Regions from separate parts of the Pseudoalteromonas sp. 2CM32C genome, predicted to be linked through region 2. Evidence: predicted binding sites of a transcription regulator. Region 2 holds the regulator's gene; the other holds the start of a gene.

Region 1 (11,386 bases), on a different contig from region 2:
CAGGCAAACTTTGTAGATCTGCGTTTTTCGATGACCACCTTACTGCACGCCAAAGACGGCGAAGTAACGATACTGGCGCGAAAATTTGGAGGCGTACAGTGACAGAAATATTGTTGATCCGTACGGGTCAAACCCAACAAGAACGATTAAATTGGCTTGTATATTCACCACAAGAACAAGAAATAATAGCCAGTGGTGAGCTATCAAGCGCAGGCAATTTGAATGAATTAAGTGAAAAAGCAGCCAACAGGGAAGTGGTTGTTTTATTGCCAAGCGATCAAGTGCAATTAAAAACGGTAACACTACCCACAAAGTGGAATCGCAAATTAGAGCAAGCACTCCCTTACATGCTTGAAGAAGATATAGCCTGCGATGTAGACGATTTGTATATAGCTATAGGCGAAGCAACTATGGTTGGTGAGCAGCATGCTATTCAGGTTGCTATGACTGACCGCGAATGGTTTGAGCAATGGCTCGCGTTGTTTGTGGAACATGAGCTGCCTGTTTATAAAGTATTACCTGATGCACTGTTGTTACCCTCTGTAGGTGAGGGAGAGGCTAGTGCTATAGAGCTCAATCAGCAGTGGCTGTTTAAGCAAGGGGCATGGCATATTAGTGCGGTTGAATTAAGCTGGTTGTCAGGTTACTTGACTGCGTTAGGTAACCCTGAGGTTAAACACTTTAGCCCAGCGGAAGACTTCCCTGAGGGGGCTAATTTACAAGCGCAAACAAGTCAGTACGATCTCCCGTTAGCTTTATTTGCTAAGCAATTAAATAACGTTAAATTCAACCTTCGCCAAGGTGTTTACCAGCTTAAAAAGAAGAGCGCGCTCTGGTGGGGTTACTGGAAAGGCGCGGCAATTTTTACAGCCGTCGCATTGGGCTCTACTTTAGTTATAAAGGCAATTGAGTTGCAACAGCTTAATTCTCAGGTCGATATAGTAAAAAACCAAGTAGTTGAGCGATACCAGACAGCATTCCCCGGATCTAAAGTGCATCCTAATTTGATAAAAAATCAGATTAAAGGCGCATTAGATAGAATAGAAGGCTCTGATGAATCCGGTTTTTTAGAGCTGACGACTAATTTGGTTGATGTATTTTCACAAGTGAATGAGTTCACACCAGAAACGTTACGTTACGACAAACGAAGAAACGAATTACGTATTCGCGCCCGTGCTAAAGACTTTCAAACCTTTGGTAAAGTAAAAACCATACTCGAAAAGCAAGGCTTAACGGTAGAGCAAGGGTCTTTAAATAACGATGGTGATTTTGTGGTAGGTGAGATTAAATTACGAGGTGCTGCATGAAAGCACAAGCGATAAAATACTGGCGTTCTTTAAAAGAACAAGAGCAGCAACTTATTATGGTTGCTAGTGGTATATTTGTTATTTTTGTTCTTGTGATGGGGATATTCAGGCCGTTAAATAACGCTATAACAAAAGCAGAACAATCGAAAATTAAGCAACAGGCTTTGCTCGTGTGGGTTGACGAAAGCATAGTAAAGCTAAAAGCAGCGGGTAATACGCGTGTTGCGAGTAGTCAAAATCTAAGCCAAGTGGTTAACTCTACCCGCAGTCGCTATCAAATCAATATTAGTAAAATGCAGCCTAGTGATGGTTCGCTGCGTTTAACGCTCGACTCAGTAGAGTTTAATAAACTAGTAGAATGGCTCGATGAATTAGTGAATCAGCATGGTTTAAAAATCGAAAACTTAGATTTAAGTCGCGACGATAAATCGGGTTATGTAAGAGTAAGCCGTTTGGTATTAGAGAATTAATAAATGAAAAGAATAATTATATTATCGGCTGTCTTTTTAATTAGTTTTATTGTGTTTTGTATTATTAAATTACCCGCTGCTATCGCGCTTGATTTAGCAAAACCTCATTTTCCTAAGCAGTTAGAAGTAGGGCAGGCTGTAGGCACTGTATGGCAAGGCCAATTAATGCAAGTTCGTTTTGATGGCGAGCAGTTAAACAATGTGCGCTGGGATATCGCCGGTTGGGCATTATTTACTGGCAATTTAAATACTAATATAAAGTTTGGAAATGCTCGCGAACGCACTGATATATCGGGATATGCAACCGTCAGTTATGGATTGTTTAATCATACTTTAAAAGTAACAGATGGTTTAGTTCGCTCAACGGTAGAGCGAGCTATGCAACGAGTTCAGTTACCATTGCCTGTTACAGCAAAGGGGCGTGTAATACTTGAGCTAGATGAATACACCTCAGGTGCTCCTTACTGTGAGTCATTAAAGGGTGAAATAGCGAGCCCAAATATCGACGTGCAAGGCTTAAATGGTTGGTTTAATATAGGACCTCTGGCTGGCAAGTTAAGCTGTAAGTCGGGCGATGTGGCAATATTAATCGACCCTGATAACACCCTTGGGCTTGAAGCCGATGCCACTCTTAAAGCTAACTTTGACTTTAGCGTGGCAGGGTATGTAAAACCAGATGCTAGCTTACCAAAAGATGTTCACGATGCGGTTAAGTTTTTAGGCCGACCAGATAGCCAAGGCCGTTACCCGCTCAATTTTTAATGTTTTGATATAAAGAGTTTTAATGCAACTACCGCAATTCACTGAGCTGCATGCTAAGCAGCTCAGCACATTTTTAAATACCCAACCTCAAGCTATGACCTTTGAACAAAGCAAAGGTTATTTGTTTGGTGTTATATGTTCACCCGACCCCCTTGATGTGCACGAATGGGTTGATGTGATACTCAATAATTCAGTAAACGAATTAGATGAAGAAACGCTATTTTTATTTATGGCGTTTTACCATCAAATAAGTGAACAGGTTTTTGAAGTAGGTTATAAACTGCCACCACAGTACGACAGTGCATTTTGCTCGCAGTGGAGCCAAGGCTTTTTAACAGCAAGTAATGCTTACACGCAAAAGCTATTAGCAGCAACGAAGTTAGATGCACAGTACAAAGAGGCCTTAGAAACCGCACAAGCAACCCTCAGCTTTTTTGCATTAGATACACAGCTTATCTCTCAAATAGCATCACAAAATTCAATAAATACATTGCAGTTGTGTGAGCAACAATATGACCTTATGGGGGATTTTGCACTTGGTTTTGCAGAGCTAGTAGAAATAGTGGCGCTCAATAGTGGTTTGTATAACGATGATGGCTGGGACGGGTAGTTAGCGTTAAACTTTTTAATAATGGCGCTTTAATTAATATCAAGCGCCAAGATCTAAAATAATATCTGTGCAGCCTTGCTTGCACTTCACTACGCCTTTTCCCACTTCGCTGGTGGCTAAATCGAGTGTGAGTACCGTATTACATTTTTCGCATTTTAGCGTTTTACCTTGTGCTAACTGTTTAAGCATATTACGTTGCTTGTGAAACGAATCACTGGTTTTTTTGTTTAAATTAGAAAAGTCCATTATTTAGTCCGTTTTTGCTCGAGTGATTCAGACACTATTTTACACACTTTATTTAAGCGTTCAGCGTAGAAGTAAAGGTTTAAGTCGCGTTCACGACAGTAGCGCAAATTAAATAGCTGAACTGCGTCATCAGTGGTGAATGTTTTTTCTACGTATTCTTTTTCTGAGCTTGAGAGTGTCAGCTCATGACTAATTCTGTTTTTTGCTAAATTAGCAGCAGGGCTTCTATTTACTTTACTTGCATCACTTAAAAAGCCAATACCTTCGCCTAATAGCTTTTCGCGTGGTTCTTTTACAAGTGGATGATCAATGGTAAAAAACGCAAGGATCACAATTATCAAAATAATAAACTTCTTCATGGATACGTAAACCTTGATCTAAATAGGGTTGAATTATCAAGCAGTGTAATAAACTGCCTTTTAAAAGCAAGTAACTGAGATGAATAAATTAGTCGCAATCTATACCAGTAATTTTAGCCAATATTGATATAATAACTAACAAAAGTTAGATATTTCTGAAATATCTGAAAGTATTTAATTTATGATTCATTAAACTAGTCTTACTTAGCAAGTTACTTGCTACACTATGAGTATAGAGCATTTGATTAGTGCTCAGCTTTTATTTTCCAAGCGGTGTTGAGGAACTTCGATGGACAAACAGATTAAAGTAAAAAACATTCCTGTTGAGGTAAAAATTCAAAAGCCGGATTTAAGCCGTCAAGATGATAGATTTAACCCCCGTAACCGCATTTATGTGAGAGCCGTAAAAGGTCTTCACCAATTACTAAGACAGCGCATTGGCTTTTTAGGCATGCTCGCATTTATGGTTTTGCCATGGATAAACTTTAACGGCCAGCAAGCAGTGCTATTTGATTTAATAGCACAAAAATACAATATTTTTGGTCTAACTTTATGGCCTCAAGACTTCACCATACTGGCATTTATATTCATGCTGGCGGCTTTTGCGCTGTTTTTGGTAACTACATTTTATGGACGAGTCTGGTGCGGATATACCTGTCCTCAAACGGTATGGACCTTCATTTTCATCTGGTTTGAAGAAAAACTTGAAGGGACAGCAAATCAACGTAAAAAGCTCGATCAACGGCCTATGGACTTTGACAAGTTCTGGCGAAAAGCAGCTAAGCATTCCAGCTGGGTGTTGTTTTCTTTGTATACTTCTATTTCGTTTGTTGGTTACTTCACACCGATAAGAGAGCTACTCCCTGATTTTATAACCTTTAATGTTGGCGGTTATGCACTAGTGAGCATTTTAGTATTTGCTGTGTGTACATATGGCAACGCAGGCTGGATGCGTGAAATTATGTGTTTGCATATCTGTCCCTACTCACGTTTTCAGTCGGCAATGTTTGACAAAGATACCTACACAGTAACCTATGATGAAAGCCGAGGTGAAAGCCGGGGCCCTCGCTCACGTAAGGTTGCCCACGCTGATTTAGAAATAGGTGACTGTATTGACTGTAACCTATGTGTACAAGTCTGCCCAACAGGCATTGATATAAGAAACGGTTTGCAGGCTGAGTGTATAAATTGTGGTGCGTGTATTGATGCATGTGACGGCGTAATGGATAAAATGGAGTACCCGCGAGGGTTAATTTCGTATACCACAGAACGTAATCTTGAGACGCCAGAAAATAAAACCAACCCTCTACGAGCCAAAATTATTGGGTATACGGTCATACTAGTGTTGCTAACAGGCGCGCTTGTTACAAATATTGCACTGCGTAAACCAATGGACTTTGATATTATTCGTGATCGAAATCAGCTATATCGTGTCGACTTTAATGGCTTGGTTGAAAACACATATACCTTAAAGGTCATCAATAAGGCGCAATATGAGCAAACCTTTAACATTAAAGTGGCAGGGCTAGAAAACTTTAAATACATAGGTAAACAAGTATTTACTGTTCAAGCGGGTCAATCGCATAATGTGCCATTATCACTCGTTATGGACCCTTATGACTTAAAAGCGCCTATAACAGAGTTTAATTTTGTATTGTCGCCAGTTAATGAACCGGATGAGACAATTTCGCAATCGAGCAACTTTTTTAGAGCGCGATAGCCGTACTTTCTAATTCGGTAAATATAGCAATAACAAAAGCGGGTTTAACCCGCTTTTCATTTATATAAGAAGAGCATGAGCAAATTTAGCTTTATAGATTTAACCCCAGATTTAATACTTGATGCGATAGAAACCATAGGTATTTATCCCGAGTCTGGGTTACTAGCGCTTAACAGTTATGAAAATAGAGTTTATCAATTTAAAGCCGAAGACGGTCTGCGTTACGTAGTAAAGTTTTATCGTCCCGAGCGTTGGAGTAAAGCACAAATTCAAGAGGAGCACGATTTTGCTTTTGAGCTTGCTGACGCTGAAGTACCCGTTGTAGCCCCTGTTTTACATAATGGACAAAGCTTGTTTGAACACCAGGGCTATATGTTTGTGGTATTCCCAAGTGTGGGTGGGCGATTATTTGAAGTAGATAATTTAGATCAGCTTGATGTTATGGGACGTTTAATTGGTCGAATGCACCAAGTAGCTAAAACCAAACCCTTTACTTACAGACCAACAATAAGCTGTGAAGAATATTTGCATACAGCTAAAGTTCATCTTCAAAAAAGTAACTTGGTGCCAATGGGATTAAGCACTGCTTTTTATACTATTTTAGATTTGGTAATTGAGCAGACACAAAAGCAGTATCAAGATACAAATAGTATTCGCTTACATGGCGATTGCCACGCAGGCAATATATTATGGGCTGGCGATGCGCTAATGTTCGTGGATTTAGACGATAGTCGTCAAGGGCCTGCTATTCAAGATCTATGGATGATGCTCAGTGGCGACAGACCAACGCAACTGTTACAGTTAGACACTTTGGTGGGAGCGTATGAAGAGTTTTGTGATTTTGACCACGCTCAACTCAAATTAATTGAACCGCTGCGAGCAATGCGTATTATTCACTACATGGGATGGGTGGCAAAAAGGTGGAGCGATCCAGCTTTTGTGCGGAACTTTTCATGGTTTGCTGATGACAAATACTGGGAGCAACAAATTTTAGCGCTTAAAGAACAACTTGCTGCACTGCAAGAACCGCCGTTAAAGTTATTGCCGTAAATTATTATTTAATGACAAGTACAACGAGATACTAATGCTTAAAAAACTAAAACTGAGCCTACTTCTTTTATGTTTACCTTTTGCAGCCTTTGCTGCACAGTTTGAGGCAAATAACCAATACACGATTATTAAAACTGAAAAAAGCACAACACCACAGGTAACAGAGTTCTTTTCATTTTATTGTCCGCACTGTTTTAAATTTGAACCAGTGGCTAAAGCAATTGAAAAAAAACTGCCTGAAGGCACTGATTTTGTTAAAAGTCACGTCAACTTTTTAGGTGGTGTGTCTCCACAGGCACAAAGTAATTTAAGCTTTGCTTACTTAATCGCAAAACAACAAGGGCAAGCACAAAATATAGCTGACCAAATTTTTAGAAGTATCCATATTCAAGGTGCGCCTTTAACAGAAGTTAAAGACCTTAAAAAGCTATTGGAAGTAAATGGAATTGATAGCGACACATTTGACCAAGCGATTGCAAGCATGCCAATTATTGCCGAAGAGCAAGCAATGCAAGATAAGCAAAACAAATATTCAAAGTTAGGTGCGTTAACTGGTGTACCTACTTTTATTGTTAACGATAAATACAAAATCAATATTAACACCATAAAAAACCAACAAGAACTTGATGAGTTAATTGCGTTTTTATTAGCATTATAAATTTTGGAGCATAAGAATGATTAAACTACTTAAAGCAGGGTTACTTGCATTAGTATTACCGATGGCAGCAACAAGCTTTGCGGCGACCTACGAAGAAGGCGTTCATTACGATGTTATTGCTGAACGTGCCACTAAAAAGCCAGAAGTAAAAGAGTTTTTCTCTTTTTACTGCCCGGCGTGTAATAACTACGAGTCACTGATCAGCGAATTTAAGCCTAAACTAGATAAAAATGTTAAGTTTAAAAAGAGTCACGTTGACTTTGTGGGTGTTCGTAATCCAGAAAACCAACAAATGATGAGCCAAGCACTTGCAACTGCTGAAGTACTTCCTCAAAAAGAGAAACTTATCGCAGCTATTTTTAATCATATTCACACTAAGCGCGCTAAATTTAACGAGTTAGCTGACGTGAAAGATGTGTTTGTTGCGCAAGGTGTTGATGGCGATAAGTTTGATAAGTTATTTAAAAGCTTTTCGGTTCGTACATTAAGTTCTAAGATGAAGCGCGATCAAGAATACTTTAAAGAAAAAGGTGCTCTTCGTGGTGTACCCACATTTATCGTAAACGGTAAGTATAAATTAAACTTAGGCCGTGAATCAGGTGTTACAGCACCTGAAGATATTAGTAAATTAATTAATTACTTAGCTAACAAGTAAGTTTAGCTAAAACCAAAAAAGCTCCTTAAGGAGCTTTTTTGCTTTATAAGGATGTAGCAATGAAAAAAATATTAGTATCGAGTTGCTTGCTAGGGCAGCCTGTTCGTTATGATGGGAAAGGACAAACATTACAGCATCCACAATTACGGGTATGGCAAAGTAATAAGAAAATAATATCCTTTTGTCCTGAAGTGGCTGGTGGGCTATCTACTCCTAGAGCTCCTGCTGAAATAATACAGGGGAAAGTAATTACTAATTCAGGCGAAGATGTAACAGAGCAATTTCAAACTGGGGCTAATATAGCGCTAGAACTTTGTAAAAAAAATAAAGTTCGTTTTGCTTTACTTAAAGAATCGAGCCCTTCTTGCGGACGAAATACAATATATGATGGAAAGCATCGCGGAATAAAAATCGAAGGTCTAGGTTTAACTGCAGCATTATTAATAAAGAATGGAGTTCAAGTATTTAGTGAAGAGCAAATACCAGCGCTTATAAAAGCACTGGCACTTTAATTTTGGTTGGTTATTTACGCTGTAAGAAAACACCCGACTCTATGTGATGTGTATAAGGGAACTGATCAAATATCGCAAAGCGCTTAACATTATGCGAACGCGTTAAATGATCTAAATCGCGTTCCAGTGTGTCAGGATTACACGATATATAAATTATGTTTTCGTAATTAGCCACTAAATCACAGGTTAACTCATCCATACCAGCGCGTGGCGGGTCGACTAAGATGGTTTGGCAATTGTAACTTTTTAAATCAATGCCATTTAGACGAGAAAAAGTACGTTCGCCATTCATTGCTTGAGTAAACTCTTCGCTCGACATACGAATAATATCTAGGTTGTCTACATTGTTTTTGGCAATGTTATATTGAGCAGAGTGAACAGACGATTTAGATATTTCAGTTGCGAGTACTTTATTAAAAGATCCCGCTAGCGCAATAGAAAAGTTACCATTACCGCAGTAAAGCTCTAGTAAATCATTTTTAAGTGGTTTACATAAATCTTGTGCCCACTCAAGCATACTTATATTTACTTTTGCATTAGGTTGCGTAAAGCTATTTTCTACTTGTTGGTAAATTAGTTCTTGGCCATTTACAGTTAATTGCTCTGTTACAAAGTCATCACCTAGCACTTCTTTCTGCTTACGTGCTCGGCCAATAAAATCTATTTTATATTTTTCACTCAGTTTTGCCTTTAGTGACTTAATTTCACGTAGCCATTCATCATCAAGCGGCTTGTGATAAAGCAAGCTCACTAAAATTTCACCACTGAGTGTAGACAGGTAATCTATTTGAAATAGCTTTCGGCGTAAAACCTCGCATGGTTTAAGGTTTTCAATCATCACCTGCATGATTTCACCAACAAGCGGTGCCGCAGGGTCAAACGTATCAACACGTATTTTTTCTTTAGTTTGCTGATCAAACATTATATGAAACAGATCGTCTCCATCATGCCATACTCTAAATTCGGCACGTTGGCGGTAGTTAATTGGCTCTGAGCTAAATACTTCTAGCTGCTCCACACCAAAACGTTGAAACTGTGAAGTTATACGCTGTTCTTTTTCACTTAACTGCGCTTGGTACTGTGTGGTATCTATTTTAATAACTGCCATTCGCGTTACTACCTTATCTAAGATCTGTTTATCGGCGCTATTGTAGGGAGCGGTTCGCATTTGTCTAGTTTTGGCTAGAATAAATGATGTTTTTTTGCACGGTTTACTTTAGTTTTTTATGCCCTGGCCGATAATAAACTACGCACGCTCAGGAGACGATTCATGAAAATAGGCAACTATGGCTTTGTACCAAGCCAGAACATAAACAAATTCAACAACAAAGCTGACGTACAACAACCTACCATCGCGTCTCCGCAAGACAGCTATCAGCAACGAGGTAAAGAATTAGCTGCTAAAGTTTTAGGTGATAAAATGGCAGAGCAGCTTGGTTTGCCAGTTCAAGAAAAAAAAGCAGATAAGCCCCTTTTTGATTTTGAAGCAATAGTTAAAAATGTACTCGACTTTGTCACCGGCGCCGTTAATAAAGCAAAAGCTGATGGTGCCGATGACGATAAATTAAAAGGTATGCTAAGTGATGCCCGTAAGGGGGTTCAAATAGGTATTGATGACGCCGTTGATGAGTTAAAAGAATCCGGCGTTCTGAACGATGAAACCCAAGAGGGAATTAACAAATCAAAAGAAGGTATTTTTGATGGCCTTGATAAGTTTGAAGATAATTTGTTCAACCCAATGCCAGCTAGTGTGGGGGTAACCCAAGCACAATACGCAAGTTTAAGTAATAATGCTCAGTACAGTTTCACCACAGCAGAAGGTGATGAAGTAACAATAAGTTTTGCCGATGCATTTAAATCTCAGTCTGCTAGTAGTTATCAGCGTGGTGAGGGAGGGGAGGCATTCGTAAGTGAATCATCACAATCGAGAGAGCTTTCATTTTCAATGTCAGTTAACGGCGACCTTAATGATAAAGAGCAAGAAGCAATTAATGAGTTAATGGAAAACCTACAAAACGTAAGTAAGACCTTTTTTAGCGGCGATTTAGAGCAGGCATTCGAAGAAGCGCAAGAGCTTAGTTTAGGCAATGAACAACTTGTTGCATTTTCAATGGATTTACGCCAAACCAAAACAGTTGCTGCAATAAAGGGTTACGAAGAAAATAAACCGGCTCCAGAAAAAGTAATTGCAGATAAAGTAGCGCCTTTTAATGATGACCTCCGAGAGGCATTTTCTAAAGCAACCGAGCTAGGTATTCAAAATCAGTTATCAGGCATTATGCAGTGGCTTAATGAAGATCAAAGTGAGATCGATAAACTGGTTGATTACACAAAAGCTATGTTTGAAAACCTTAATAAGTTAAATAGCGCGACAAAGCAAACAGCAGAGGAAGTTTAACCTCAACATTAAACTACTTTCTTTTGCAAAAATCACATGGCAAACTGCCGTTCTAATCTAATAATAGGAACGGTCGTTTGTCAGCGCATATAATGGTTTTTGATTCAGGGATTGGTGGCACAACAGTACTTGATCATATAAAGCAACGTATCCCGAATGCTCAATATAGCTATTTTATGGATAATGCTTTCTTACCTTATGGAGCTCAAACACAACAAACAATTATTAATCGTTTGTGTTCGCTCATTCATTTCATTAAGTTAAACAAGCTAAACGTCGATTTAATTGTAATAGCATGCAACACGGCATCCACATCGGCATTAAGTGCTGTACGCAAAATTACAGATATACCCATAGTTGGTGTTGTACCAGCAATCAAGCCCGCCGCAGAATTAACACGTTCAAATCACATTGCTTTACTGGCAACACCTGCAACAATAGCGAGCTCATATACAAATAAGTTAATAGCGCAGCACGCTAGTAATGTAACTGTTAACTTATATAGCAGTGTTGAGTTGGTAAACGTTGCTGAATTACTTTTCTTTAATGGCTATTTAGATACAAATAAATTACATGCTGTACTTGAAGGTTTGAATATTGAAAAGCAAACGGATGTGCTTGTATTGGGGTGTACACACT
Region 2 (11,386 bases):
TTCTCTTGGTTCATGCTGTTACCCCATAATGGTCATTACTACTGACGGCTATCTAAGCCCTCTTCTAATAACGTATTTAAATTGTCTACATCTATTAAAGCACACATTTTTTCTTTAATAACCCCGGCAAGCCATGGGCGCTTACTTTGATCTGTACGCCATTTTACATCTTCTTTTGTCAATGTAATGTTATTTATAAGCTTCTCAGCTAATAATCCCCATTGGCTATCTCCTAAAGTTATTAAATACTGATAATCAAGTGATGCCTCAAGTTTTTCATCGTACTTCTCTGGCATAACCCAGCGTGCTGTATCTACAACATTGAGCTTTTCATCACGATTAAGCATAACGCCTTTAAACCACTTTGGTTTACCAAACAGGTGATTCACTTCACCTAATTGATGTATACCGCCAAGAGCTTTAAGCGGGACTGCTAGCGTAAGTCCTGCAACTTCAAAGAACAATGCCTGAAATTCGCCGTCAAAGTAATCTGACTCACTGTTATTTGAAAGATTTAATTGTTTCTGTTTTGCTATTTTAAGGTCTGTACTCGTTGTCTCTTTTGGCGTTTCAATGACGTTAACTTTCGGTGTTGTAGCTTCTGCTTCTTTAACTTCATGCGTATCATCTAACGATGATGATCCCTGCTCAGCCACTACTTTAACTTTAGTAACTGGCTTCTGACTTTCATGAGTGGCTTCTTCGCTTGGCAAGTCACCCGGTATACTTTCTAAAAGTTTTGCTACGGGCTCTAAGTCACTGGCAAGCTCTTCTTCGCAAAGTAAGGCACCTAAGTACTGAGTCATTACTTTTTCATTAGCAAATAATTGCTTACTCATTCATTAACCTTGTTCAATTAAATAATCTAATAATGCTTTATAAGCAAATACACCACGAGAGCGAGGACAAAATTCTATGGGTACTTTTTGTGCTAAGCTTGCATCTCTTAGTTTTGTGTCTACGGGAATAACACCTGGCCAAACTCTATTACCGTAGGTTTTTTGTAACGTTTTGTAGGCTTCGAGTGATGCCTTCGTTCTTTTATCGTACATTGTAGGTATTATAGTATATTCGTAACTTTTCGCTTGTGAGCTCTGCATTAATTCCATTGTACGCATCATTCTATCTAAGCCTTTAAGCGCTAAAAACTCAGTTTGAACAGGGACTAAAATGCGCTCACTCGCAGCCAATGCATTAACCATTAAAACCCCTAAAACAGGGGGGCAATCTAAAATAGCATAATCGTAATGTTCGCTTATTTTGGCAAGCGTCTTTTTTAAAATTAACCCCATGCCTGTTTTATTGCCCATGCTTCTATCTAATGTAGCAATAGCCATAGTAGCAGGTAATATATCTAAATTTTCGAGAGTGGATGGGCACAATGCTTGAAGTATTTCCTCACTTTGCATACTAGTTCCACGAGCGAAAATATCGTAAACGCTGACTTCTAAATCTTCAGAATCAATACCAAAGTAATACGTTAAAGACGCATGAGGATCGGTATCTATTAGTAATACACGTTTACCCTGCAGTGCTAAAGTACCAGCAAGACTGACCGCAGTCGTTGTTTTACCAACGCCACCTTTTTGGTTGGCTACAGTCCAAATCTTCACATCATATCCTAGTTACTGTTCATTGCGAGTTGTAATACGAATTCCACCATGTGGTAAACGAATAATTTTTATTGTGTCATCGTCTGACGGTAATTCTACTTCTGGCTCAGGCGCTACTGCCTCAACTATTGGCTCTTCTGCTGAATTATTTTTCTCTTCTGGCAACCCATATTTAGATAACGCTATTACTACTTTTCTATTTTCAGCTCGGCCCTCATCTGTGTCGTTAGGTGCAAAGGGTGAATACTGTCCATACCCTTCAATAGCCATTCGGGCCGAATTTATGTCAAGTGCTTCAAGCTCAACAAGTATTGAAGTTGCGCGAGCGACAGAAAGCTCCCAGTTAGAGCGAAATATTTCATTTTTAATTGTTTCATCATCTGTATATCCACGCACACGTATATAGTTATCCACTGGCGCGATAATATCTTTTACAATTTTAACAACTTGTTTTGCTCTAGAATGAGCAACTGCACTACCACTTGAAAATAACATACCTGAACTCAGTTCTATTATGAGCCAATCTTGATGCAATTCTAGATTGGCTTCACCATCACGTATTTCATCAATAAGCGCTGACTGAAGTTTCGTTAATAAGCTATCAAGTGGTTTTCCTAAATATTTTTGCTGTATATTACTTGTCTCACTTTGGCCGTCTAACAACTCTGGGCCTTGCTCTTCCTTGTTGATACTTTCGCCATACAGCAATTCATCTTCAGGAGTAACCCTATCAGTAAGTATTCCAGTACCATCTACCCCCGTACCTTGCTGAGAATAAACACGAGCCGACTTGTCGAATACTTGCTCTAGGGAATCGGATAAAATTTGGAAGTTTTCTTCTTTGTTAATCGCAATCGCATACATTACAACAAAGAAGGCAAACATAATGGTCATATAATCCGCATAAGATACTAACCAGCGCTCTGTATGCTGGTTTTTATGGGCCGAGCGACCAAATCGTCGACGCATCATTTTTATGCGTCCACTAGGCTTGGCCGTTCAACACGATAAGCTTCTAACTTTAGCTCAATGTTCATTGGGCTTTGGCCATCGCTGATTGCAATTATCCCTTCTGCAAGCATTTCGTGGTAAAGCATCTTTTCTTCTACACGTTGCTTGAGCTTATGTGCCATTGGCAAAAATAATAAATTAGCTAACCCCACCCCATAAATCGTTGCAATAAAGGCTGTTGCAACTCCAGCGCCAAGCAATTGCGGATCGGTAATAAAAGACATAGCCTGAATGAGCCCAAGAACAGCTCCTAAAATACCGATGGTAGGGCTATAACCGCCCATTGCTTCGTATACACGTGCAGCTTCAAGCAAACGCTCACGCTCCAGCATTAAATCTATTTCAAGCGTATCACGTAGCCTCTGCTCTGAACCGCCATCAACAAGTAAACTCAGCCCTTTTGCTGCATATACATCTGAGTGAGTTAGGGCCTCATCCTCTAATGCCAAATATCCTTCTTGTCTCGCTTTATGAGACCAACGTTTAACTTGCTCAATTGCATCATCAATATTGTAACTGGGAGTCACAAATACCCAGTGACTCATTCTAAGCATTTTTTTAAAGGTACTAGTAGACGTTTGCAGCATTACAGCGCCTACTGTCCCACCTAGTACTATAATAAGCGCAGGGCCATTAAAAAGTGCTGCAATCACACCACCTTCTAAATGATAGCCAATTGCTATAGCACTTAGTGCAACAATTAAACCAAGTACAGAAAGCTTATCCACAACCGGTTTCACTTTTTATCCGCGTTGCAATATCGTCAAGCGCTAAACTCTCACTTGAAAGCCCCGCATTAGCAACAGCTTGTGGCATACCATAAACAACACAGCTTTTTTCATCTTGTGCCCAAATAGTGGCGCCAGTTTGTTTTAACATTCTTGCGCCATCTCTACCATCAGCCCCCATGCCGGTTAAAATAATAGCTAAAACATCTCCCTGATAAGCTTTTGCAATACTTGCAAATGTAACGTCAACACTGGGTTTATAAGTGATTCGTTCGCTATTGTCTTCAAAAACGCGCAATGTTTTAGAACCACCTCGACCTTCAACCATCATTTGTTGCCCGCCAGGAGCCAAATAGGCAGTTCCAGCATCAAGACGATCACCTTGCTGTGCTTCTTTTACTTTTATTTTGCACAATCCATTTAAACGAGCTGCAAATGCCGGTGTAAAAGCAGCAGGCATATGCTGGATAAGTAAAATGGGATGCGGAAAATTAGCGGGTAATTGCGTAAGCACATTTTGTAAAGCAACAGGACCACCAGTAGATGTACCGATAGCCACAAGCTTGTATTGCTTGCCACTTGCACGAGTTGGTACGTTGTTTTGTGTTTTTGTTAATGTCGATGCGGTTGTTGAACGCTGAAAACTTCTATCTGGTTGCCTGATTGAAGACCCAGTATTACTGGTTTTATCAGGCACAGAGCGTGCCGCTGGTTTCTGGTGTGTTATTGGCTTAAAGGCTCTAGGAATGCGCTTATTACCAATTTCTTTGACTTTAGCTTGAAGGAGCTTTATCGCATCTTCATTATTACGTGCAATATCTTCAAACTTTTTAGGTAAAAAATCCATCGCTCCAGCATCAAGCGCATCAAGTGTTGCTGTTGCGCCAGCACGGGTTAAAGAGGAAAACATTAAGATTGGCGTGGGGTTACTTGCCATTATCTCTTTAACAGCACTGATACCATCAAGCACAGGCATTTCTACATCCATCGTGATCATATCAGGACGAAGCTGAGCCGTTTTTTCTACAGCCTCTCTGCCATTAATGGCAAAACCTATAACTTGTATGTCGCTGTCTTGTTCAAGGATTTCGCTTACTCTACGACGAAAAAAGCTCGAATCATCAACAACTAAAACTTTTACGGCCATTTAGCTCTCTTATTAAATTTATACGTAGGTACACATCTTGTGTGTACCTACTTTATGATTTAGCCAGCGTAGTGTTTTAACATATTTGGAACATCTAAAATTAGTGCAATTCCACCATCTGATGTAATAGTTGCGCCTGCCATACCTGGAGTACCTTGCAAAAGAGCATCAAGAGGTTTAATTACAACTTCTTCTTGACCTATTAAAGAATCAACTACAAAACCAACCTGCTGAGTACCTATTTGAACAATAACAACATGACCTTGCGCTTTGCGCTGAGTGCGATCTGCTCCTTTAACTAACCAATGCTCAAGATAAAATAGCGGTATCGCTTTCTTACGTACAATAATGGTTAATTGACCATCAACAACATTTGTTTTGGTTAAATCTAAATGGAATATTTCGCTTACACCTGCTAATGGTAATGCAAATGTTTGTTCGCCAACTACAACCATCAAGGTTGGTAATATCGCAAGTGTTAACGGTACTTTTATTTCTAAAATTGTACCAACACCTAGCTCTGACTGAATACTCACTGAGCCATTAAGTTGAGTGATTTTAGTTTTTACAACATCCATTCCCACACCACGGCCTGAGATGTCAGAGATCTCTTCTTTGGTAGAAAATCCTGGTGCAAATATTAAGTTGTATGCTTCAGTATCCGATAAACGACTTGCTTGATCGTGATCTATTACCCCTTTACCAATCGCTATCTTTTTGAGCTTTTCTGCGTCCATACCCGCACCATCATCTTTGATGGTAAGCAAAATATGATCTCCCTCTTGAGACGCTGAAAGTGTTACATTACCCGTCCGAGGTTTACCTGCTGCTTCACGATCAGCTGGCATTTCTATTCCGTGGTCAACTGAGTTTCTAACTAAGTGAACAAGCGGGTCTGCAAGTGCCTCAACTAAGTTTTTGTCTAAATCGGTTTCTTCACCGACAAGCTGTAAGCTAATATCTTTATTGAGGCTTCGTGCTAAGTCACGAACAACGCGAGGGAAGCGGCCAAATACCTTTTTAATTGGCTGCATTCGCGTTTGCATTACTGCACCTTGAATATCTGCAGTCACTACATCTAGGTTAGAAATGGCTTTACCCATTGCTTCACTTTCTGAGTTAGTGGCTAAACTTACCAACCTATTACGAACAAGTACTAACTCACCCACCATATTCATTATTTGGTCTAGGCGTTTTGTGTCAACTCGCACTGTTGTTTCTGCTTGCGGAGGAGCTGGCTTTTTCACAGCTGCTGGCGCTGGAGCCGCTTTTGCTACAGGTTTTGCTGCCGGTTTGTCTGCTGGCTTTTGAACAGGTTTTGGGGCTGCTGCTTTAACAGGTTCAGGCTTTTTGACAGGCTCACTTACTTTAGCCACGGGTTTTGCCGCCGGCTTCGGCTCTGGAGCTGCAGGGCTCTCTATTGATTTAGGAGCACCTGAACCATGAAGCTCGTCAAGCAATGCTTCAAATTCATCATCGCTAATTTCATCATCGCTAGAATCACTTGCAGGTGAACTTGTTGAAGGCGTTGCAGAACTTTCTGCAGAATTATTACTTGCTGTTTGCTCTTTTACAGGCTCACTGGCCGCAACAGCACCAAAGCTTCCAACGCCATGAAGTTCATCAAGTAAGTTGTCAAACTCATCATCTGTAATGTCTCCACTGACATCACTACTACTGGACGCGCTTTCAGCTACTGGACTTTGACCTTTTCCATGTAATTCGTCTAGTAAGTTTTCAAATTCATCTTCTGTTATTTCGTCAATCTGAGTTTCATCATCGCTTTGTTCAACTGTTCCACCGCTAAATAGCTCGTCAAATGCAAACGGATCTTCTTCATCAGTTCCTGAGGCTTCCTCGGCAACTGGGGCATCAATAACCTCGGCTTGAGGTTCTTCAGTTGAATCAACTGGTGAGTCACCAGCAAGCTCTTCTTCTGTTGGAGGTAAACCTAGTTTATGAAGGGTTTCAAGAAGTTCAGGATCGGCGGGTTCTGGTTTGTCACGATTTTGAATGGTGGCAAACATCTCGTTAATCGTATCGAGAGCTTGTAAAATTACATCCATCAACTCTGAATTAACCGTTCGTACGCCTTGCCTAAGCAGATCGAACACATTCTCTGCGCCATGACATGCATCAACGAGCTCGGTCATAGCTAAAAATCCAGCACCACCTTTTACAGTGTGGAACCCTCTAAATATGGCATTGAGTAATTCGGTGTCCTCTGGATTGTTTTCCAGCTCAACTAACTGTTCAGATAAAAGCTCTAGGATTTCTCCTGCCTCTACAAGAAAGTCTTGTAAAATATCTTCATCGACTTCAAACATGCAGTTACTCTCCTCTTAGAAGCCCAAACTTGATAAAAGATCATCGACTTCATCTTGATCAGATACAACATCATTACGTGATTCTTTATCAATAATAGGGCCTTCTGGACCTGCTAAAGTTTGTTCGTCTAATGGTTCATTTGTTTTTTGTTGTTCTATTTTTTCGGCTTTACTTTCGCTTTGATCAGCGAAGGCTGTCAAAAGATGAATTAAGCTTTCTTCAACTTCTCTAACAAGCTCAATAACTCGGCGAATAACTTGTCCGGTTAAATCTTGATAGTCTTGTGCCATAAGTACATTAGTCATCAAACTTTGCAGCTCATCAGTTTTATGATGAGAATTGTTCATAAACTTATCAATGCTGTGGCATAACGATTTAAACTCCCCTAACTCAATCTCTCGATTCATTAGGCGATCCCATGTCGGTTTGATATGAGATATTTCGTCTGCCAACTGTTGAGCAATTGGTAGGCTAGCCTCAACAGCATCCATTGTTTTATTCGCGGCATTTTCTGTCATTTCTATAACATAATTGAGCCGTTTTTTTGCATCTGGAATAGCATCGGTAGTTAAGTCAGATAAGCGAGTGTCTAGCTCAAAGCTTTTTAAAGCTTCATGCAATTGACGGGTTAACTTTCCAACCTCAGCAAATATTTCAGATTGCTCCTTAGAAGCGGTATCTAAAATTAACTGATTGGCTTTGTCTTGCTCACCGTTTTCTAGAAAAACAACGAGCTGACGAGCTTGTTCTAAAGTTATTTGAGGCGCAGCAAGTGCTGACATAAGCCTCTCCCCCTATCATTAGCCTAAACGTTCAAATACTTTTTCTAATTTAGTTTTGAGTGTTCCAGCAGTAAATGGCTTAACGATATAACCATTAACACCTGCCTGTGCTGCCGCTATAATTTGTTCTTTTTTAGCTTCAGCCGTTACCATCAATACTGGAATGTGTTTAAGCTTATCATCCGCACGTATTGCTCTTAGTAGGTCTATACCCTGCATTCCTGGCATATTCCAATCGGTAACAACAAAATCAAATACTTGATTTTGTAGCATTGGCAAAGCGGTTGACCCATCGTCTGCTTCTTGAACATTAGTGAAACCTAAGTCACGCAACAGATTTTTAATAATACGTCTCATTGTTGAAAAATCGTCAACAACCAGAATTTTCATGTTTTTATCCAAAACATCCCCCAGTGAGGTCTTAACCTTGTTTACTTACTACTAATTTATCCAGTCATTGATTTTAGCTTTAAGCTTAATCATCGCCTGACCATGTATTTGACTTACACGCGATTCACTTACATCGAGTATATGCCCTATTTCTTTTAAATTCATTTCATCGTTATAGTACAAAGACAGCACCATTGCATCACGTTCTGGTAAAGATTTTATTGCACCTAATAAAGACTCGTTAAACCGCTCATTTTTAACATTATTAAACGGTTTGTCTAGCGCTAAATCTTGGCCCACTGGACTGATGGCATCTTCATCAACACCAAGGTCTTCAATACCGAGTACTTTACTTGCATTTACATCGTTTAAGATATGATGGTACTCATTTAACGAAATTTCAAGTTTTTCAGCAACTTCTATATCTGTCGGCTCACGGTTTAAGCTTTTTTCTAAAAAAGCAATTGTTTCGGCCACCAAACGGCTTTTACGATGCACTGAACGGGGTGCCCAATCGCCACGTCGCATCTCGTCAAGCATTGCCCCACGAATACGAATCCCCGCAAAAGTTTCAAAGCTAGCCCCTTTGGTTGCATCAAAACTTTTAGATGCTTCAATCAGACCTATCATTCCTGATTGTATTAAATCGTCCAGCTGCACGCTGGCTGGTAAACGCGCTATAAGATGACATGCCACTTTTTTGACAAGTGATGCATGTTTTTCAACAATCACATTTAAATTTTGTGCTGATTGATATCCCATAACTTTATTCACCAATGTTGTCATAATTAGCCGTTTACTAGTTTCTCTATGAAAAACTCCAGATGACCTGATGGTTGATTAGGTATTGGCCATTTAACTGCTTTTGTTGCTAAAGCTTGAAACGCAAGTGCCGCCGGCGAATTAGGAAAAAGCTCTACAATAACTTTTTGGCGACGCGTTGCTTTGCGCATATTTTCGTCGTAGGGAACCGTTGCGACCAGGTCCATTGATACATCTAAAAAACGATCGGTCACTTTGGAAAGTTTAGCAAATAACTCTTGCCCTTCACGCATACTACGGACCATATTTGCAACAATTTTAAATTTGTATACACCATGCTCGCGACTCAACACTTTAATGAGCGCGTAAGCATCTGTAATCGATGTGGGCTCGTCGCATACAACAACCATGACGTCTTGTGCCGCGCGAGAAAAACTCAGCACCATGTCTGAAATACCTGCGGCTGTGTCGACAATTAAAATATCAAATTCTGTATTTAATTCACTAAAAGCCCGTATAAGTCCCGCGTGCTCTGAAGGCGACAATTCAACCATACTTTGAGAGCCTGACGTTGCGGGTACAATCTTTATACCTGCGGGGCCTTCAACTAAAATTTCATCAAGTTCACATTCACCAGATAAAACATGTGATAAGTTACGTTCAACACGTAGTCCTAGCATAACGTCACAGTTTGCTAAGCCTAAATCGGCATCAAGAACCAACACTCTGTTACCTTGCTGGCCTAATGCAATTGCAGTATTCAGAGAAACATTTGTTTTTCCTACTCCACCTTTACCGCCAGTGACAGCGATAACTTTTACGCCGTTGTTATTGTTTTGACTCATTTTGCGCAGGCCACTTGCTTGATCTAATACTGTGTTAATCATACATCCCTACTGTGCTTGGCGCCACTGCTTGGTGCCTTGAATGTTGTGCTTTTGCTCTTTTTAAATAGAGTTGCTCAGCCTTTTTAACTAGTTTTTCAGCATTTGCAACTCGAATATCTTCTGGTACTCGTTGACCGTTAGTAAGATACCCTATTGGAAGGCGATTTTGAATCGCTATACTAATAATCTCACCTAAACTTAAAGATTCGTCTAATTTGGTGAATATACAACCACTTAACTGCACTTTTTTAAAGTGCCTAACGGTTTCTTGCAACACATGTATTTGCGATGTTGCGCTGAGCACTAAATAACTACGAATATCAACACGCTGATTACGCATTAGCGTATTAAGTTGCTCAGTTAAGCGCAAGTCGCGCTGGCTCATACCCGCAGTATCAATTAATACTAGTCGTTTATTTCGTAAATGATATAAAACTTCAGCTAATTCATTAGCATCTTTAACTTGCTTAACACCACAACCTATAATTCGGCCATAAGTGGCGAGTTGCTCATAAGCACCAATTCTGTATGTGTCTGTTGTGATTAAAGCGACTTTGTCTGCACCGTATTTTTGTGCGCCAAGTGCAGCTAATTTAGCAACGGTTGTTGTTTTGCCAACACCCGTTGGGCCGACTAAGGCGTATACACCGCCTTGACGTAAAATCTCGTTGTTGGTTGTCTGCATCTGATCTTCAACCATTGTTAAAAGTGCTTTCCAACCTTGCTGGCGAGATACATCGTCAGGAACAAAGCACGCCATTTGCTCAGCAACATCTTTATCTATTCCCATACCGACTAAACGATCAATCATGCATGCACGAGTAGGATCGCGTCTTGCCATGTCTTGTTGCATAAGCCCTGACACTTGATGTTCTAACAATTGACGAATGGCATTCATTTCGTCACGCATTGACGAAATTTGCTCACTTTCAGTATGCTTAGTTTCTTGGCGAGGTGTCACTGGACTGTCAAGATCATCAAAACCACTTTCTAAATCATCAAATCCAAGGCTGTCTGCTTGTGTTTGCGGACGCGCTGAAGCTTGACGTTCATTAGTGAACATAGGACGAGGACGCTGCTCTTGAACTGGCTCTTGGTAGTTGTCTGTAGTATCAATACCTGATTGAGAAAACATAGAAGCCAATTCTGCAGAACGAGGGCGTGGGGCTTGACGCTCTAATAATGCCTGAAGACTATCGGCTACTTTCGCTTGTGGCTCTGGTTTAGCGCGAAGAGGCTCTGATTTTACAAAATTATGCACTGGCTGTGTTTTTGTTGAGCTTTGTGCTGGAGTGCTAAGTGCCTGCTCTTTTTTAGGGGCTGCTTTGTCATAATCTACTGCTGCTACAATTTCTACACCGTTAGCTAGTTTTTTATTTGACATAATAACCGCATCAACACCTAATTCGTCTTTAACTTCTTTAAGTACTGTGCGCATATCTTTAGCAAAAAAACGTTTTATTTTCATGATTCAACCCCTTTAAAATCTTATTGTTGGCCAACAGAGCTGACTATCTTGATCTGTCTTTCATCTGGTACCTCTTGATAAGACATCACCCTTAAACCCGGGATGGTGTACTTAACAAAACGAGATAACACAGTGCGTAACATTCCCGACGTTAGCAATATTGAAGGTTCACCGGACATTTCTTGATTTTGATGCGCTTCATTTAGTGACACTTGAAGTCGCTCTGCAAGTCCTGGTTCTATACCGGCACCTTCGTCGCCTGCATTTTGC

The links. Region 2 encodes FliA, which starts transcription of late flagellar genes. Its sites were predicted from a motif close to CTAAAGNTNNNNNNNNNNNNGCCGATA; they were not measured.
Region 1: a site for FliA is predicted at 9,564-9,590, ahead of MTF67_RS18285 (DUF5610 domain-containing protein). Genes of this name have one in related genera too.

The regions. Positions count from the first base shown of each region.
Region 1 covers NZ_JALNTI010000017.1:12,893-24,278, forward strand. The annotation lists gene gspK (type II secretion system minor pseudopilin GspK) at 1-102, shown strand, start outside; gene gspL (type II secretion system protein GspL) at 99-1,307, shown strand; gene MTF67_RS18230 (type II secretion system protein M) at 1,304-1,777, shown strand; gene MTF67_RS18235 (type II secretion system protein N) at 1,781-2,539, shown strand; gene MTF67_RS18240 (UPF0149 family protein) at 2,562-3,149, shown strand; gene MTF67_RS18245 (hypothetical protein) at 3,189-3,395, opposite strand; gene MTF67_RS18250 (hypothetical protein) at 3,395-3,754, opposite strand; gene ccoG (cytochrome c oxidase accessory protein CcoG) at 4,044-5,474, shown strand; gene MTF67_RS18260 (serine/threonine protein kinase) at 5,550-6,524, shown strand; gene MTF67_RS18265 (thiol:disulfide interchange protein DsbA/DsbL) at 6,559-7,182, shown strand; gene MTF67_RS18270 (thiol:disulfide interchange protein DsbA/DsbL) at 7,199-7,837, shown strand; gene MTF67_RS18275 (DUF523 domain-containing protein) at 7,897-8,349, shown strand; gene trmA (tRNA (uridine(54)-C5)-methyltransferase TrmA) at 8,360-9,457, opposite strand; gene MTF67_RS18285 (DUF5610 domain-containing protein) at 9,620-10,747, shown strand; gene murI (glutamate racemase) at 10,825-11,386, shown strand, end outside.
Region 2 covers NZ_JALNTI010000001.1:159,014-170,399, forward strand. The annotation lists gene MTF67_RS00745 (chemotaxis protein CheW) at 1-14, opposite strand, end outside; gene MTF67_RS00750 (chemotaxis protein CheW) at 39-839, opposite strand; gene MTF67_RS00755 (ParA family protein) at 843-1,613, opposite strand; gene MTF67_RS00760 (flagellar motor protein MotB) at 1,626-2,585, opposite strand; gene MTF67_RS00765 (flagellar motor protein) at 2,588-3,352, opposite strand; gene MTF67_RS00770 (chemotaxis response regulator protein-glutamate methylesterase) at 3,345-4,499, opposite strand; gene MTF67_RS00775 (chemotaxis protein CheA) at 4,559-6,826, opposite strand; gene MTF67_RS00780 (protein phosphatase CheZ) at 6,842-7,609, opposite strand; gene cheY (chemotaxis response regulator CheY) at 7,628-8,011, opposite strand; gene MTF67_RS00790 (RNA polymerase sigma factor FliA) at 8,051-8,761, opposite strand; gene MTF67_RS00795 (MinD/ParA family protein) at 8,788-9,648, opposite strand; gene flhF (flagellar biosynthesis protein FlhF) at 9,641-11,116, opposite strand; gene flhA (flagellar biosynthesis protein FlhA) at 11,137-11,386, opposite strand, start outside.